DNA from 2 places in the Micromonospora cynarisoli genome. Region 1 is predicted to be linked to the other one. Evidence: riboswitches for the same ligand, from Rfam matches in the RefSeq annotation. Region 1 holds a riboswitch; the other holds the start of a gene.
What was found. Region 1 has a riboswitch for thiamine pyrophosphate ahead of Q2K16_RS12910 (ECF transporter S component). Riboswitches for the same ligand answer to the same signal wherever they lie in the genome.

Region 1 (9,390 bases):
GCCGTACCGGGGCGGAAGCTGGAGGGGGCCGGCGGTGGCCTCGCCGACAACCTGGCCGAGGCCGGCGGCAAGGTGGGCCGGGTGCCGCTGGTCGGCGACGAGCTGACCGGCCCGTTCACCAAGGCCGCCGACGCTGCCCGCGCGGTGGCCGAGGCCGGCCGCGACCAGCAGGACCTGGTCGGTCAGCTCGCGTTGGCGTTGAGCATCGCGGTGCTGGTCTTCCCGCTCGGGCTGGTGCTGTTCGGCTGGCTGCCGCTGCGGCTGCGCTGGATGCGCCGGGCCGCGTCGGCGAAGGCCCTCGCCGCCGGGCCGGCCGGTCGGGACCTGCTGGCGCTGCGCGCGCTGACCAGCCAGCCGCTGCGCCGGCTGACCCGGATCGACCCCGACGTGGCGCAGGCGTGGCGGCGGGGCGACGACGCCACCGTCGACGCGCTCGCCGCCCTGGAGCTGCGCCGACTCGGCCTGCGCGCCGGCCGCTAGCCACCGCGCCGGTTGTGCCGACCCACCTCACAGGCTTAGATGATGGTGAATGTCTTGCGCCTGGTGGCCGTCGAGACGCACAGCCCGGAGAGGGGGCCGTCCCATGCCCGTGTCCCAGATGCGGTCGATCGTCGTTGCCGGGGCGGCCGGTGTGGTGGCGGTGCTGGCCGCCACGCTCACCGGTCTGCCCCCGGCCCGCGCCGCCACCGGGGACGGCTCCCCCACCGACGCGAACATCGCCTTCGTCGGCCGCTGGGACCGCAGCAACAGCAGCGCGTACGTGCCGAACTGGGCGGGTGCCTACCTGCGGACCGGGTTCACCGGCACCACGGTCAAGCTGCGGCAGCGCCGCACCATCGACCTCTACTACAGCATCGACGGGGCCGACTTCCGCTACCTGACCAACGTCAGCGGCACGGTCAACCTGACCCCGACCCCGCTGCCCGCCGGCAACCACACGCTTGTGGTGTCGTACCGGGTGGTCGGCGGCTCGTACACCGGGGACGCGGTGTTCCAGGGGCTGACCCTCGACACGGGCGCGCGGACCCTGCCGGCGGCAGTCCGGCCCCGGCTGATCGAGTTCGTCGGCGACTCCATCACCCTCGGCACCACCTCGTCGCGGACGGCGCTGACCGCGTACGGGTGGCTGACCGGCGAGCAGCTCGGCACCGAACACACCCAGCTCGGTTACGGCGGGGGCTGCCTGGTCGCCACCGCCGACGGCTGCGTCAGCGTCGCCAGCCAGTTCCTCCGCACCGGGTACGCGGCGAACAGTCAGGCCTGGGACTTCAGCCGCTACCAGGCCGACGCCGTGGTGATCAACCTGGGCACCAACGACCGCGGCCACGGGGTGAGCGGCGCGGACTTCCAGAACCAGTACGCCACGTTCATCCGTACCGTGCGGGGCAAGTACCCGCGCGCGGCGATCTTCGCGCTGCGCACCTTCAGCGGCCGGTACGCCGCGGAGACCGCCGCCGCCGTCAGCACGGTCACCGGCGACGGCGACCGCAACGTGTTCTACGTGGACACCACCGGCTGGCTGCCGGCCGACGGGCTGAGCGACTCGGTGCACCCGAACGACGCCGGGCACCGGGCGATCGCGGCCCGGCTCGCCCCGGTCGTCGCCGCGAAGCTGCCCACCACGCCGACACCCACCCCGACCACCGCAGCGCCCACCACGGCACCGCCCACCACCACCGCGCCGCCGGCCGGCGGGACCGGATGTGCGGTCGGGTACGCGGTCACCGGACAGTGGCAGGGCGGGTTCCAGGGTGAGGTGACGATCCGCAACACCGGCACCGCCCCGGTCGACGGCTGGACGCTCCAGTGGAGCTTCGCCGACGGCCAGCGGATCAGCCAGGCCTGGAACGCGGGCTACACGCAGAGCGGCGGCACCGTCCGCGCGACCGACGTCGGCTGGAACGGCACGGTCGCGGTCGGCGCGACGGTGAGCTTCGGTTTCCTGGCCGACGCCACCGGCGCGAACAACCGGCCCGCCGGATTCACCCTCAACGGCACCGCCTGCGCGCTGTCCTGACCCCGGTCGGGCGGCCCCGGTCCGGGCCGCCCGACCGTACGCCGTCAGCGGAGGTAGGCCGCGAGGCCGAGCTGCTGGTTACGCAGGGCGGTGGCGACCACGCCGGCGATCTGCCGGGCACCGGCCGTCTCGAAGTGGGTGTGGTCGGCGCAGAAGAACGCGCCCACCGCGCCCGAGTTGTAGTCACCGTTGTTCGGGCAGAGCCTGAGCGTGTTGTAGAGCGTGTAGCTCAGCTTGTGCAGGTCGATGACGGGGACGTTGTTGGCCCGGCCCGCGTCGAAGGTCTCGGTGAGGAAGCCCCGGTTGCCCACGGCGGTGCTGCCCGAGCAGGTGATCGCGGCGGCCGGGGTGAGGAAGATCGGGTACGCGCCGCGCTGCTGGGCCGCGCGGGCCATCACCCCGAGCAGTTCCCTGTAGCGGGCCGAGCCGACGTGCCGGTTGCAGGTGGTGCTGCCGTCGTTGATGCCGAACTGGATGAGCAGGTAGTCGCCGGCCTTCATCCCGCCGGTGGCGTTCAGCATCGCCTGCCAGCGGGTCGAGTAGGTCTGCGGGTTGATCACGCACTCGCCTGCCGCGTTCATCGTGGTGGTGACGTTCGGGTCGTACAGCCAGGTCTGGATGCTGCGTCCGCCGACCGCGCTGTTGACCACGGTGGCGTTGCCGTTGAGGTACTGGCCGAACTGGTTGCCCCAGCCCACCGGGCAGGCCCCGCTGGACGACGGGTTGGCGACCGTGGAGTCCCCGGCCAGCCACACGGTGACCGGTGGCTGTGTCGAGGGCGTCGGCGTGGGGGTGGGGGTCGGGGTGGGCGGGGTGGACGGTGGCGGGCAGGGCGTGGCGGTCGGGGTTGCGCCGGTGCAGGAGACCCCGTTGAGCGCGAACGTGGTGGGCACCGGGTTGGCGGTGGTCCACGCGCCGTTGAACCCGAAGCTGACGCCGGCCCCGGTCCCGACGGTGCCGTTGTAGCCGACGTCCTTGGCGCTGACCGCCGTCCCGTCCTGGGTGACTGTGGCGTTCCACGCCTGACTGACCCGCTGTCCGCTGGCGAACGCCCAGGTGAGCGTCCAGCCGGTGACCGGGTCGCCGAGGTTGGTGATGGTCACGTCCGCGCCGAAGCCGCCCTGCCACTCGCTGGTGACCCTGTAGTCGACCCGGCAGCCGGTGGCCGCCGCGGTGGCGTTCCCGGACGCGACCGCCACGCCGCCCGCGAGGACCGCCAACGTGATCGCGCCCAGTCCGGCGAGACGTCGCCGTGCTGCTCTCATGGTCCGCTCCTCGTCGCCGGTGCCGGGCCGGCGTCGCCCGCCCCCACTGGACGGCCGCCCGAGCCCCGCGACGATGGCCGCACCCCGGGACGGGAGGAGGCAACAATCGATGTTACTCGATATTATGTCGCTCTCCCACCTCCGCCCGGTCGGACCGGCACGCCGGGGTGACGCCACACCCAGCCGTGGCCGGTCGCTCGGTCGTCGGGCACCACGACCGGCTCGTCTAGGGTGGTGCGGTGCTCTACTTCCTGATCGTCATCGCCGTGCTGCTGCTGGTGTACGCCGCCGTGCTGGTCAGCTTCGTCCGGCGCGGACGCAAGATCCCGCCGCAGGCGTACCTGGTGCTGGCGCTGCTCAACGGGCTCATCCTGGCCGCCGTGCTGGCCTGGGCGATCGCCCGCTGACCCGCCGGCCGGGGCGGACGGGCCGGGGCCACCCCGGCCGCCGTCGACCCCGGGCGGGCCCCGGCCCACCGCATCCCACCACCCGACGGCGGAATCAGTCGCCGTTCAACACCACCGGATCGTCATCGTCGTCGTCGATGTCGTCGTCGCCCCAGTTGCGCCTGGCGAACGGCAGGATCACCCAGAAGGTCAGGAACCACAGGCCGGTGATCACGGTGAGCACCACGGCGATGCCGGTGTCGAGCACGAAGTCGGCGATCAGCAGGACCGCGCTCACCATCGCGACCAGCATGAAGGCCAGGCCACCGGAGGCCATCCGGTGCGCGAAGCGGACCAGTTCCGGCTTGCGGCCCTGGCGGAACAGCGCCCGGTGGAAGGCGACCGGCGAGATGATCATCGCGGTGGCCGCGGCGGCGGACAGCAGGGCGAGGATGTAGACGTCCCGCTGGAACTCGCTGGTCCGGGTGAACCCATTACTGAACGGCAGGGTCAGCAGGAAGGCGAAAAGGATCTGCACGCCGGTCTGGGCGACCCGCAGCTCCTGGAGCAGATCGGCGAAATTGCGCTGCCACCGCTGCTTGTCGGATTCCTTCGACACGCGCTACCTCCGGTTCAGACGGTACGACCGACGGGGGGCACCCCCCGTCGGCAGCAACGCCTGTGCCCGATCCACGATCGTCCGAAACCGATTCACGATCCCCGATCGGGGTGCTCCGCCGGCATCCCTCAGACCGACCCGCGCACCCGGGCCAGGATCACCTCGGCCAGCGGGCCCGGCGCCTCGTCGGGAATCCAGTGGGTCACCCCGTCGAGCACCACGAACCGGTAGTCCCCCGACACGTGCCGGGCGCACGCCTGCGCGGCGGCCCGCCCGATCGCCACGTCCCGGTCACTCCACACGTAACTGGTCGGCACGCTCACCGGACCGACCGCCTTCATATCCCGCCCCGACATCGCCCGGTACCAGTTCAGAGCCCCGGTCAACGCGCCGGGCGACCGCAGCGGCCCGGCGTACCCGGCCACCCGGGCCGGGTCGCCGACGCCGGACAGCAGCCGGCGCAGCACCGCCCCCCGCCCGGCCAGCAGCACCCGCTCCGCCAGGCCCGCCCGGCGGAACAGCGCCATGTACGCCGAGCGCGCCCGCTGCCGGCGGTCGGTGGCCAGCGCGTACCCGAAGGCGGCCGGGTGCGGCACCGAGACCGCGGTGAGGGTACGCACCCGCTGCGGATGCCGTGCGGCCAGCGCCCAGGCGACGACCGCGCCCCAGTCGTGCCCCACCACGTGCGCGGTGTCGACGCCCACCGCGTCCAGCACCGCCACCGCGTCGGCGACCAACTCCGGCAGCCGGTAGTCGGCCACCTCGGCCGGGCGGGCCCCGGGCGAGTAACCCCGCTGGTCGGGGGCGTACGTGCGCAGCCCGGCGGCGTGCAGGGCGGGCGTCACCGCGTCCCACTCCCCACCGTGCTGCGGGAAGCCGTGCAGCAGCAGGACGACGTCGCCGCCCTCGGGGCCACCGGCCCGTACGTCGAACGTCAGGCCCCGCGCCGTCACCCGCACGATCGTCACCCTACCCAGCCCACCCGGGCGTCGAATGCCGGGAACCGTGTGACCTGCTGGGCCGTTGCCGCAGGTCGGTGCTAGCGTCTGCCGAGACAACTTCACATCCGACAGGGGAGCGCACAGCGCTGAGAGTGCGGGCACCGCCCGCAGACCCTCGAACCTGATCTGGGTAATGCCAGCGCAGGGAGTTCGGTCGACCTCCAGCCGCGCCGCCGTCCGGCTGCCGCCGGGCGCGGCGTGCGTCTTCTCCTGGTTCGATCTCTGGACTGGGAGCACCGACATGCAGCACACCACCACCAACCGGTGGCGCACCATCGACATCGTGGTCGCCGCCGTGATCGCCGTGGCCTTCGGCGTCATCTTCTGGGCCTGGGGCCTGGTCTGGAAGGCCGCCGACCCGGCGTTCGCCGCCGCACCGGCCAGCCAGGCCGTGATGTACGGCGTCTGGCTCGTCCCGGCCGTGCTCGGCGGCCTGGTCATCCGCAAGCCGGGGGCGGCCCTGTTCTGCGAGGCCGTCGCCGCCACCGTCTCCGCGCTGCTCGGTGCGGAGTGGGGCGGCATCACCATCGTCCAGGGCCTGATCCAGGGTCTCGGCGCGGAACTGGCCTTCGCCGCGTTCCGCTACCGGGCGTACCGGCTGCCGGTGGCGGTGCTCGCCGGGGCGATGACCGGGCTGAGCGCCGCCCTGTTCGACTTCTTCGTCTGGAACTCCAAGTACGCCCTGGTCAGCTACCGCCTGCCGTACGCGGCGCTGACCGTGCTCAGCGCCGCCGTCGTCGCCGGGGTCGGCGGCTGGTACCTGACCCGGGCGCTCGCCGAGACCGGGGTGCTCGACCGGTTCCCCGCCGCCCGCGACCGTACGCTCGTCTGACCCCGCCGTGACGAGCGGGGAAGGGTCGGTGGCGTGGCCGGGGTGAGGCTGGTCGGCTTCGGCTGGCGGCACGCGGGGCGGCGGGCCTGGGCGGTACGCGGGGTCGACCTGCGCATCGACCACGGGGAGCGGGTGCTGCTGCTGGGGCCGTCCGGGGCCGGCAAGAGCACCCTGCTCGCCGCGCTTGCCGGGCTGCTGCCGGCGGACTCCGGCGAGCAGGAGGGCACCGTCGAGATCGATGGCCTCGACCCGGCCAAGGCCCGCGAGCGGGTCGGCACCGTCTTCCAGGACCCGCAGTCCCAGCTCGTGATGGCCCGCTGCGGGGACGACGTCGCGTTCGGCCTGGAGAACCGGGGGGTACCCGGCGACGAGATCTGGCCCCGGGTGGACGAGGCGCTGCGCCGGGTCGGTTTCCCGTACCACCGGGACCGGCCCACCGCGGCGCTGTCCGGCGGCGAGCAGCAGCGGCTCGCCCTGGCCGGCGTGCTGGCGCTGCGGCCGGGGCTGCTGCTGCTCGACGAGCCGACGGCCAACCTCGACCCGGTCGGCGCGGACCTGGTCCGCACGGCGGTGGCCGGCGCGTTGGACCCCGACACCACCGTCGTCCTGGTCGAACACCGGGTCGCCGACGCCCTGCCCCTGGTCGACCGGGTGGTGGTGCTCACCCCCGGCGGCGGGGTCCGGGCCGACGGCTCACCGGAGGCGGTCTTCGCCGCGCACGGTGCCGCGCTCGCCGCCGAGGGGGTGTGGGTGCCCGGCCACCCCACCGTGGCCCGGCCGGCCGCCGGACCGCCCGGCGGGGCGTTGCTCACCGCCGACCGGCTCGGCCTGCCGCCCCGGCTGGCCCCCACCGACCTGGCGGTACGCGCCGGCGAGGCGCTCGCCGTCCTCGGCCCGAACGGGGCCGGCAAGTCCACCCTCGCGCTGCTGCTCGGTGGCCTGCTGCGCCCCGGGCACGGCCAGCTGACCGCCACCGCCGCACTGGCCGCCGGGGACACCCGCACGCCCCCGCACCGGTGGCGGGCCCCCGCCCTGGCCGGCCGGATCGGTTCGGTCTTCCAGGACCCGGAGCACCAGTTCGTCACCCGTACCGTCCGCGACGAACTGGCCCTCGGTCCGCGCCGGACGGGTCGCCCCGAACCGGCAGTCCGGGCCACCGTGGACGAGCTGCTGGACCGGCTGCGGCTGACCCGGCTCGCCGGGGCCAACCCGTACACCCTCTCCGGTGGGGAGGCCCGACGGCTCAGCGTGGCGACCGCCCTGGCCACCGCGCCCCGGCTGCTGATCTGCGACGAACCCACCTTCGGCCAGGACCGCCGCACCTGGGGTGAGCTGGTCGGCCTCTTCGCCGACCTGCGGGACGCCGGACACGGGGTGGTCACCGTCACCCACGACGGGGACTTCGTCGCCGCGCTCGCCGACCGGACGGTCACCCTGCGCCCCGCCCGGGAGCAGCCGTGACCGGCCCCGCCCCGCTCCCCCGCACCACGCCGACGGCCCCGGCAGCTCCCGGTCCACGCGCCCGCGGGTGGGGGCGGTCGTGATCGGGCTGGAACCCGTCGCGACGCCCGGTGCGCCGCTGGCCCGGCGCAACCCGGTGGCGAAGCTCGCAGCCGGGCTGGTCTTCTCGTTCCTGCTGGTGGCCAGCCTCGACCCGGTCGCGCCGGCGGTCGCCATCGCCGTCGAACTGGCGCTGCTGCCGCTGTTCGGCATCCGCTACCGGGTGCTGGCCCGGCGGGCCCTGCCGCTGCTGGCCGGTTCCGTCGGCATCCTGGTCACCCTGATGCTGTTCGCCGCCGACCGCTCCGGCCGGGTGCTCTGGGCGGCCGGGCCGCTGCTGGTCACCTCGGGGGTGCTGGTCACGGCGCTGGGGTTGGTGTTGCGGATGCTCGCGGTCGCCCTGCCCGGGGTGATCGTCTTCGCCACCACCGACCCGACCGACCTGGCCGACGCGCTGGTGCAGAACGCGAAGGCCCCGGCCCGCTTCGCCATCGGCGCGCTGGCCGCGTTCCGGCTGGTGCCGCTACTCGGCCAGGAGTGGCAGATGTTGACCATGGCCCGCCGGGCCCGGGGCGTGGACGCCGGCCGTGACCCGCTGGCCCGGCTGCGGCTCTTCGCCGCCACGGCGTTCGCCCTGCTGGTGGGGGCGATCCGGCGCGGCACCCGGCTGGCGGTGGCGATGGACGCCCGGGGCTTCGACGCCGGCACCCCGCGTACGGTGGCCCGCCGCCAGGTGTTCCGCCCCGCCGACTGGCTGCTGATCGCCGGAGCGGCGGCCCTGGCCGGCGGCGCGCTCGCGGTCAGCATCGCCCTGGGCACCTTCCGCCCCCTGATCGGCTGACCCACCCGCCCGGCCCGCCGAGCGGCAGGCCGTCGGCAGCACTGAGCCGAAACAGCGGTATCCGAGGGCTCGGATACCGCTGTTTCGGCGCACTGGTGGGACGGGCCTCCGCCCGGCACGGGCCCCGGGCGGGCGGGACTCCGCCCGGCGGGTCAGCTGCGGCGGAAGGCGTACCGGCGGTTCTGGCCCTGGGCGGTGGTGGAGCCGGCCCGGACCGACCGGCCCGACCGCGACGGCGGTGGGGGCGGGGTCGACCGGGCGGCGACGTCCGGGTGGGACGACGCGACGGCGAGGGGAACCGGGTGCGCGGGCGACACGGTGAGCGCCGCGAGCGCCGACGCGTCCACCTCCACCGGGGACGGTACGGGACGACGGGACTTCTTCGGACTGCGCTTGGCGGGCATACGCTGCCTCCTGACGAGGTGCGGAGGGCCACCCGGCCACGCGGGCGGCGGGCGCGGGCGGTCGACGGACGGGATCGGCCCCGGACGACCGGCCACGAGTCATCCCCTGTCGGCAGGGGGCGGGAGACACGGACGCCCGAGCACGCGGACCCGCGGCCACGGCGGCGGGTCGGCTCTGGAGAAGGGCGTCAGATGCGCATGCCGCCACGCTAACCGACCCCCGCACCCGGCGCACCCGCATTTCCCGCCGACCGTTCCCGCCGACAGCGACGGCCCCGGTCGGAGACATGCGACCACCCTGTGGCACCGGGTGGACGGCGGCTGCCGGCCCTCGCGGGCTCGCGATACGGTCACAGCACACAGGTGACGTGAGAGGTGGCGGGTACGACATGACGCAACAGGCGACGGCGCAGATCGGCGTGACCGGGCTGGCGGTGATGGGTCGCAACCTGGCCCGCAACCTGGCCCGGAACGGGTTCACCGTGGCGGTGCACAACCGTTCCCCGGAGCGCACCCGCAGCCTGG
Region 2 (9,390 bases), 700 kb from region 1:
GATGGTGAGCACGGTCGTCGGTGTCACGTCCCCTCCTCGGGCCACGCGTCGCTGATCGGGGGGCGGCCCGCCGGGCGGGGGGCGAAGACGCCGGTGAGGGTCGCCGCGACCTCGGTCGGGTCGGCGGCGCGCATGATCGCGCCGAGCACCGCCACCCCGGCCGCGCCCGCGTCCACACACGCCGTCACCTGCTCCGGCGTCCCGATGCCGCCGAGCGCGAGCACGGGGACCGGGCTGAGCCGCACCAGCCGGCGCAGCCCGTCCGGGCACAGGGGTGGGCCGTAGCCGGGTTTGCTGCGGGTGGGCCAGACCGGCGAGAGCGTCACGTAGTCCTCGGTGGTGAGTCGGGCCAGTTCCGCCGCGTCGTGGCAGGACCTGCCGACCAACCCGACGGCGGGCGGCGGGTACGGCCCGGCGGCGGGCAGGTGTACGGCGTGCCCGTCGAGCGGGTCGGGGCCGGCGACGATCAGGGTGCCGTCGACCTCGGCCAGGACGGCCCGCAGGTCGACGGCGAGCGCGGCCCGCCCGGCGCGGGGCAGGTCCTTCTCCCGCAGCACCACCCACCGCACGCCACCGCGTGCCGCCCCCGCGACGACGTCGACGAGGTCACCGCGTGCCACCAGCCGGTCGGTCAGCAGCACCACCCCGCGCGGGACGGCGGGGCGGGTCACAGGTCGGGTCTTCCGTCGTCGGGGGTGGAGGCGAGGGCGTGGAAGCGCCGGGGAATGCGCCCGGCGGTGTACGCGAGCCGCCCGGCCCGTACGCCGTACCGCATGGCGGTGGCCATCGCCGTCGGGTCGGCGGCCCGGGTGACGGCGCTGGCCAGCAGCACCCCGTCGCAGCCCAGTTCCATGGCGAGCGCCGCGTCGGAGGCGGTGCCGATCCCCGCGTCGAGGATCACCGGCACGTCGACGCTCTGCCGGATCAGCCGGATGTGGTGCGGGTTGGTGATCCCCAGTCCGGAACCGATCGGCGCACCGGCCGGCATCACCGCCGCGCAGCCGACGTCGGCCAGCCGGCGGGCCAGCACCGGGTCGTCCGAGGTGTACGGCAGCACGACGAACCCGTCGGCGACGAGTTCCTCGGCTGCCCGCAGCAGCTCCACCCCGTCCGGGAGCAGGGTGCGTTCGTCGCCGATCACCTCCAGCTTGACCCAGTCGGTGTCGAACGCCTCCCGGGCCAGCCGGGCCACCTTCACCGCCTCGGCGGCCGTGTAGCAGCCGGCGGTGTTGGGCAGCAGCCGCACCGCGCACCGGTCGAGCAGGTCGAGCAGGCCACCGGCGGTGCCGGGGGTGGTGTCGACCCGGCGCAGGGCGAGCGTGACCAGTCCGGTGCCGGAGGCCCGGATCGCCTGTTCCAACACGTGCAGGTTGGCCGCGCCGCCGGTGCCGAGGACGAGCCGCGAGGTGAGGGTCTGTCCGGCGATGGTGAGGGGCATCCGGGTCACCCGCCCTGGGCGGCGCTGAGCACCTCGACCCGGTCGCCGTCGCGCAGCACGGTCGCCGGCCAGCCGCCCCGGGGGACCACCTCGCCGTTGACCGCGACGGCGAGGCCGCGCCGTTGACCGGTGACCGTGGCGACCAGGTCCGCGACGGTCGTGCCGCCGGCCAGCTCGCGTCCGACGCCGTTGACGACAAGTCGCACGTCTTCCTCCTCAGTGGAAACGGTCGGCGGTGAAGGGGGTGAGCAGCGGGTCCGGCTGACCGGTGACGATCAGGTCGGTGATCAGGTCGGCGGTGACCGGGGTGAGCACGATGCCGTGCCGGTGGTGACCGGTGGCGGCGAGCACGCCGGGCCGGTCGGGCAGCGGGCCGAGGATCGGCGCGTTGTCCGGGGTGCCGGGGCGCAGTCCGGCGCTCGCCTCGGTCAGCGCGTACTCGGCGAGTTCGGGGACGAGGTCGACGGCGGCGCGGAGCAGGCGCAGCACCGCCCCGGTGGTCACCTCGGTGTCGGTGCGCTCCTCGACGGTCGCCCCGAGCACCACCTCGCCGTCGTCGCGGGGGACCAGGTAGACCGACTCGCCGTCGGCGTACCCCCGGATGACGTGACGGAAGCCGGGCGGGCGGTGGTCGGGCGCGCGTAGCCGCAGCACCTGGCCCTTGACCGGGCGGACCGGCAGCCCGGTCAGCGCGGCGGCGCCGCAGCCGGCGGCGACCACGACGACAGGCGCGTCCAGCTCGGCCAGTCGGGTCACCGCGCCGGGCAGCAGGGTCGCGCCGGCCCGGCCGGCGGCGACCCGCAGCGCGTCGACCAGTCGGCGCGGGTCGACCTGGTGGTCGCCGGGGGCGACCGCGCCGCCGCGCAGCCGGGGGGTCAGCGCCGGCTCGTGCTCCCGCAGCTGCGACGGCCGCAGCGCGCTGATCGGCAGCCCCAACCCCTGCTGGTACGACCAGAGTCGACGCGCCTCGGCCAGGTCGTCCCCGGTCAGCCCGACGACGAGGGTGCCGTCGGTGCGGTACCCGAACTCCGTTGCGGTGGCTTCGGTCAGCTCGGCGGCGAAGCCAGGCCAGCGGGCGGCGGACTCAGTGAGCAGCCCGGTCAGTTCCCGTTCCCCGAAGTACGCCTCGGCGACGGGGGCGAGCATCCCGGCGGCGACCCGGGACGCGCCGGAGCCGGGGGCCGGGTCGTGCACGGCCACCCGCAGGCCCCGGGCGGCGCAGCGCCAGGCGATCGCCAACCCGACCGGCCCCGCGCCCACGATGGCGACGTCGGGCCGGGTCAGCACGTCAGCGCCGCGATCAGTTCGGCGGTGGCCCGGCCCGGGTCGGCGGCGGTGGACAGCGCCCCGACCACCGCCACCCCGTACGCCCCGGCGACCCGCAGCGCCGGCACCGTGGCGACGGTCACCCCGCCGATGGCGATCACCGGCACGTCGACCGCCGCGACGACGGCGCGGACCCCGGCGGGGCCGATCGGGTCGGGCAGGCCGGTCTTGGTGGCGGTCGGGTGGCAGGGGCCGACGCCCAGGTAGCTGGCCCCGGCGGCGACCGCCCGTGCGGCGGCGACCGGTTCCCGGGCGGTCGCGCCGAGCACGGCGTCGGGGCCGAGGACCCGACGGGCCGCCGCGACGGGCAGGTCGTCCGCGCCGACGTGGCCGCCGTGGGCGTCCACCGCGAGGGCGACGTGCAGCCGGTCGTTGACCAGGCAGGTCGCCCCGTACGGCGCACACTGCTCGCGTACCCGTCGGGCCAGGTCGTACGCCTGCCGGTCGGTGGTGTCGTCGGTCACCCGGACCTGGACGACCAACTCGTCGCGGGCCACCGGGAGGGCGGCCCGCAGGACGGCGAGCGGGTCGCACGCGGGGCGGGTGTCGGTGATCATATGCAGTCGGCCGAGGTACGGCACGGCAACTCTCCTCCCTGCGCCGGCATTACCCGGATCAGGTTCGACGGTCGGGGGCTCTCAGCCCCCCTCTCAGCCCGGTGCACCGGGCTCCCGTGGGTCACGTGCCTGTGACCGTACGACAGATCCGCTGATCCGCCAAGGGGTGTCAGATTGATCCAGTATCGTCGATGGCTACTATTTTGGGCTTGTATCCGCATAAGCCGGAAAAGCGAGTCGCCGATACCGAATCGTTACATGCTCATGCCTTGCCGGAAACCAATCCAGCGGCGCTAATTTGTTCAACCGATCGACATTATTCCGGTGCGGAGCCTCGGCGTGGCCCGCACCTGATCGCCACCGGTGCGGACCTCGGCGGGCCCACACCGATCCGACCGGGGACGGTCTGCGGCGAGTCGTCCCCATGCCCCCACCACTGTCCAACGCGGACAAAAGGAGCATGGAGTGTCTCCATCCCGCCATCGCCGCGCACGTCGCGGCCCACTGGGTGCCGGTCTACTGGCCCTCTCCCTACTCGCCAGCGGCCTGATCGGCGGCACCGCCGCCCAGGCCGCTCCCGCCGCGGCGGCCCGGCCACAGGCCGCACCGGCACCGGCGGCGGCAGCCGCCGCCGAACCGTTCTCGGTCCTGGTCTTCTCCAAGACCGCCGGATTCCGGCACGACGCCATCCCGGCCGGCATCGCCGCGATCCAGAAGCTCGGCACCGAGAACGGCTTCACCGTCGACACCACCGAGGACGGGGCCGCCTTCAACGACACCAACCTGGCCAAGTACCAGGCGGTGATCTGGCTCTCCACCACCGGTGACGTCCTCGACAGCACCCAGCAGGCCGCGTTCGAGCGCTACATCAAGGCCGGCGGCGGCTACGCCGGCGTGCACGCCGCCTCCGACACCGAGTACGACTGGGCCTGGTACGGCAACCTGGTCGGCGCGTACTTCTCCGGCCACCCGGCCAACCAGCAGGCCACCGTCAAGGTCGAGGACCACGCGCACCCGTCGACCGCCGACCTGCCGGACCGCTGGTCCCGGTTCGACGAGTGGTACAACTTCCGCACCAACCCGCGCTCCAAGGTGCACGTGCTGGCCAGCCTGGACGAGAAGTCCTACAGCCCCGGCGCCGGCGCGATGGGTGCCGACCACCCCACCGCCTGGTGCCAGGACTACGACGGCGGTCGGTCCTGGTACACCGGTGGCGGCCACACCCAGGCGTCGTACACCGAGCCGGAGTTCCTCAGCCACCTGCTCGGCGGCATCCGCACCGCGGCCGGGGTCGAGAACGCCGACTGCGGCGCCACCAAGACCTCGAACTTCGAGAAGGTCACCCTCGACAGCAACACCAACAACCCGATGGAGCTGGACATCGCTCCCGACGGCCGGGTGTTCTACGCCGAGCGCGACGGCCGGGTGCAGATCGTGAAGCCGGACACCGGCAACACGGTCACCGCGACCCGGCTCGACGTGTTCACCGGCAACGAGGACGGCCTGCTCGGCCTGCGTCTCGACCCGGACTTCACCACCAACAAATGGATCTACCTGTACTACGCACCGGCCGGTGGTGCCCCGCGCAACTACCTGTCCCGGTTCACCGTCAACGGTGACACCATCGACAAGGCCACCGAGAAGGTCGTGCTCCAGGTCGACACCCAGCGCAACACCTGCTGCCACGCCGGCGGCAGCATGACCTTCGACTCGAAGGGCAACCTGTACCTCGCCACCGGCGACAACACCAACCCGTTCGAGTCGAACGCCTTCACCCCGATCGACGAGCGGGCCGGCCGGCAGGACTACGACGCGCAGCGCAGCGCCGGCAACACCAACGACCTGCGCGGCAAGGTGATCCGGATCCACCCGGAGGACGACGGCACCTACACCGTCCCGGCGGGCAACCTGTTCGCCCCGGGCACCGCGAAGACCCGTCCCGAGATCTTCGGCATGGGCTTCCGTAACCCGTTCCGGATCGGCGTCGACCAGAAGACCGACACCCTCTACGTCGCCGACTACGGGCCGGACGCCTCGGCGGCGAACCCGAACCGTGGTCCCGAGGGCCTGGTGGAGTGGAACATCGTCGCCACGGCCGGCAACTACGGCTGGCCGTACTGCACGGGCAACAACAAGGCGTACAACGACTACACCTTCCCGTCCGGGCCGAGCGGGGCGAAGTTCGACTGCGCCGCGCCGGTCAACGACTCGCCCAACAACACCGGCCTGACCAACCTGCCGCCGGCCATCCCGGCGACCGTGGACTACGGCTACGCGGGCGACCCGCGCTTCCCCGAGATCGGTGGCGGCGGCGCGCCGATGGGCGGCCCGGTCTACCGGTACGACGCCGACAGCACGTCCAGCCGCAAGTGGCCGGCGTACTACGACGGCAAGGCGCTGCTCGGCGAGTGGAACCAGTCGAAGATGTACACGATGCAGGTCAGCGCGGACGGCAAGACGCTGATCGACATCAACCAGTTGCTCACCGGCATGTCGATGATCCGCCCGATGGACTTCGAGTTCGGTCCGGACGGCGCGCTCTACATGATCGAGTGGGGCACCGGCTTCGGCGGCAACAACGACGACTCCGGGATCTACCGGATCGACTACACCGCCGGTGACCGGGCACCGATCGCCGAGGCCAGCGCCGACCCCACCTCCGGGGCCGCGCCGCTGACCGTGACGTTCTCCAGCGCCGGGTCCCGTGACCCGGACGGCGGCACGCTGACCTACGCGTGGAAGTTCGGTGACGGGCAGACCTCCACCGAGGCGAACCCCACCCACACCTACGCTGCGGCCGGCGACTACACCGCCCAGCTCACCGTCACCAACCCCAAGGGCCGTACCGCCGTGGCGAACGTGCCGGTGACGGTCGGCAACACCGCCCCGACGGTGACCATCGAGTTCCCGCCCAGCGGCGGTTTCTTCGACTGGGGCGACCAGGTCAAGTACACGATCAAGGTGACCGACCCGGAGGACGGCACCGTCGACTGTGACCGGGTGCAGCTGCAGGTGCTGCTCGGCCACGACGAACACGCCCACCCGCTGGAGCAGCACACCGGCTGCACCGGCACCGTGCAGACCTCGCTGGCGTCCGGGCACGGCGCGGAGGCCAACGTCTTCGCGGTCTTCGAGGCCACCTACACCGACGACGGCGGCACCGGCGGCGCCGGCCCGCTGACCGGCCGGGCGATCGAGATCCTTCAGCCCAAGCGCAAGCAGGCCGAGTACTACACGGCCACCGGGCGGGCCCCGGGCAGCACCGGCGGCGGTGACCCGGGCGTGCAGAAGGAGACCACCAGCGACACCGCCGGTGGCGGCCAGAACATCGGCTTCATCGAGGACGGCGACTGGTGGTCGCTCGTCCCGGCCAACCTGACCGGGGTCGAGCAGATCCGGTTCCGGGTGGCCTCCGAGGTCCAGGGCGGCCGGATCGACGTGCACGCCGGTGCCGTCGACGGTCCGGTCGTGGCCACGGCCACCGTGCCCGGCACGGGCGGCTGGCAGCAGTTCGTCGACGTGACCGCGCCGGTGACGGCCGGTGCGGAGGGCGCGCTGTACTTCGTCGCCAAGGACCCGGCCGGTGGCACCGGTTCGCTGTTCAACGTCAACTGGATGGACTTCATCGGTCGGGGCGTGACCGACAACGCGCCGCCGCAGGTGACGGCCACCGCCACCCCGGCGACCGGCACCGCGCCGGTCACCGTCGCCTTCACCGGCACGGCCACCGACACCGAGGGTGACACCCCGCTGACGTACGCCTGGGACTTCGGTGACGGCGGGACGGCGACGACCCTGAACGCCAGCCACACCTACACCACCCCGGGCACCTTCACCGCCACCCTGACGGTGACGGACAGCCGGGGCGCGAAGTCCTACGCGACCGTCCCGGTCAAGGTGGACGCGCCGAACAACTCCTGCCTCGGGGCGCGTTCGGACGAGTTCACCGGCAACGCCCTCGACAAGGACCGCTGGACGGTGGTCCGGGAGAACCAGCTCTACTCGGTCTCCGGCGGGTCGCTGCGGCTGCCCACCGCCTCCGGTGACCTGTACGGCGCCACCAACGGCGCGACCAACCTGGTGCTCCAGCCCGCACCCAGCGGGGCCTGGCAGGCCACCACCAAGGTCACCCTGCCCGTCACCGCCAACTACCAGCAGGCCGGCCTGCTGATCTACGGCGACGACGACAACTACGCCAAGGTCGACCTGCTCTACAGCGGTTCCCGCCGGGTGGAGTTCATCCGGGAGACCGCCGGTTCGCCCCGCAACGAGGGGGCGGACGCCACCGCCGCACCGGCCGGTGACACCGTCTGGCTGCGGCTGATCAGCGACGGCACCAACCTGACCGCGGCGTTCTCCGGTGACGGGACGACGTTCACCCCGGTCGGTCGGTCCGCCGCGCTCGCCGGCATCACCAACCCGCGGATCGGTCTGTTCGCCCTCAACGGTGCCACCACCGCCCCGGTGGTGGACGCGCTGTTCGACTCGTTCGTGGTCTCGCCGGACGCTCCGGCCGGCCCGGTCGACCCGTCGGACGAGTTCACCGGCACCACGCTGGACAAGTGCCGGTGGAACGCGGTGCTCCGGGAGGACCCGACCGCCTACCGGGTGGCCGACGGCGCACTGAAGATCGACGTGCCGAAGGGTGACATCTACGGCACCAGCAACACCGGGCCGACGAACTTCATCCTCCAGACCGCGCCGAGCGGTGACTGGACCCTGGAGACGAAGGTCGACGGCAGCGCGCTGGCCGAGCAGTACCAGCAGGCCGGTCTGATCGTCCACGCCGACGACGACAACTACGTCAAGTTCGACTTCATCGTGGACAACCAGGCCGGGCAGACGCCGTCGCGGCGGATCGAGTTCCGTGGCGAGGTCGCCGGGGTGACGCAGAACCCGCAGCCGCAGGTCTCCAACCTGACCTCGGCGGTGTGGTACCTGCGGCTCGCCCGCGCCGGTGACACCTTCACCGCGTCGTACTCGGCCGACGGGCAGGAGTGGACGACGTTCGAGACGTTGACGAACACCGCCGTCGGGGCCACCCCGAAGGTCGGTCTGTTCACCCTCGGCGCGAACGCGGCCACCTCGAAGACGGCCTCGTTCGACTACTTCCGGCTCTCCACCAAGGCGGCCGACACGACCGCCCCGGTGACCACGGCCACCGTCTCCGGCACCCCGGCCGAGGGCTGGTACACCGGCCCGGTCACGGTGACGCTGGCGGCTGCCGACGAGGCCGGCGGTAGCGGGGTGGCGAGCACCGAGTACCAGCTCGACGGCGCCACCACGTGGACGGCGTACACCGAGCCGGTGCAGGTCACCGGGGACGGCACCCACGAGGTGCGGTTCCGCTCGACCGACGCGGCCGGCAACGTGGAGGCGACGAAGAAGGTCGCCGTGAAGATCGACGCCACCGCGCCGGTCAGCTCGGCGTCGTTCGCCCCGGCCAACGCCGACGGCTGGCACGACGGCACCGTCCCGGTGGTGATCACCTCCACCGACGCCGGTTCCGGGGTGAAGAAGCTGGAGTGGTCGCTCGACGGTGGCGCCTGGACGGCGTACACCACGCCGGTCGAGGTGACCGGGGACGGCACGCACGAGCTGCTGTACCGGGCCACCGACGCCGCCGGCAACGTCGAGGCGCTGAAGTCGGCGGTCGTGAAGATCGACGGCACCAAGCCGACGCTGCTGGTCTCCGGCATCGCCGACGGCCAGCTCTACGGTGACAGCCAGGACGTCCGGATCTCGTGGCAGGCGGTCGACCCGACCTCCGGCATCAAGACGACCTCCGGCGTGCTGGACGGTCGGGCGTACGCCAGCGGCACCCTCCAGGCGCTGTACGAGCTGCCGCTCGGCCTGCACGAGCTGACGGTGACCGCGACCGACAAGGCGGGTAACTCCACCACCTCGACGGTCCGGTTCTTCGTCACCACCTCGTTCCGGGACATGCAGAACCTGCTGGACCGGTTCAAGGCGACCGGACGACTCACCACCAAGGCGCACCGTCAGCTGTCCAACAAGCTGGCCGCGGTGCGGGAGTCCGAGGCGGCGGGCAACGACAAGCGGGCGGTG

Region 2: another riboswitch for thiamine pyrophosphate. It lies ahead of thiE (thiamine phosphate synthase); the one in region 1 lies ahead of Q2K16_RS12910 (ECF transporter S component).

The regions. Positions count from the first base shown of each region.
Region 1 is NZ_CP130426.1:3,113,105-3,122,494, forward strand. It holds gene Q2K16_RS12880 (hypothetical protein) at 1-480, shown strand, start outside; gene Q2K16_RS12885 (cellulose binding domain-containing protein) at 584-2,017, shown strand; gene Q2K16_RS12890 (cellulose binding domain-containing protein) at 2,062-3,282, opposite strand; gene Q2K16_RS12895 (hypothetical protein) at 3,522-3,689, shown strand; gene Q2K16_RS12900 (DUF6328 family protein) at 3,784-4,287, opposite strand; gene Q2K16_RS12905 (alpha/beta fold hydrolase) at 4,416-5,246, opposite strand; TPP riboswitch at 5,349-5,454, shown strand; gene Q2K16_RS12910 (ECF transporter S component) at 5,530-6,120, shown strand; gene Q2K16_RS12915 (ABC transporter ATP-binding protein) at 6,154-7,581, shown strand; gene Q2K16_RS12920 (energy-coupling factor transporter transmembrane component T family protein) at 7,661-8,461, shown strand; gene Q2K16_RS12925 (hypothetical protein) at 8,614-8,865, opposite strand; gene gndA (NADP-dependent phosphogluconate dehydrogenase) at 9,255-9,390, shown strand, end outside.
Region 2 is NZ_CP130426.1:3,815,072-3,824,461, forward strand. It holds gene thiD (bifunctional hydroxymethylpyrimidine kinase/phosphomethylpyrimidine kinase) at 1-27, opposite strand, end outside; gene Q2K16_RS16165 (thiamine phosphate synthase) at 24-671, opposite strand; gene Q2K16_RS16170 (thiazole synthase) at 668-1,438, opposite strand; gene thiS (sulfur carrier protein ThiS) at 1,444-1,644, opposite strand; gene thiO (glycine oxidase ThiO) at 1,655-2,725, opposite strand; gene thiE (thiamine phosphate synthase) at 2,719-3,321, opposite strand; TPP riboswitch at 3,340-3,449, opposite strand; gene Q2K16_RS16190 (ThuA domain-containing protein) at 3,787-9,390, shown strand, end outside.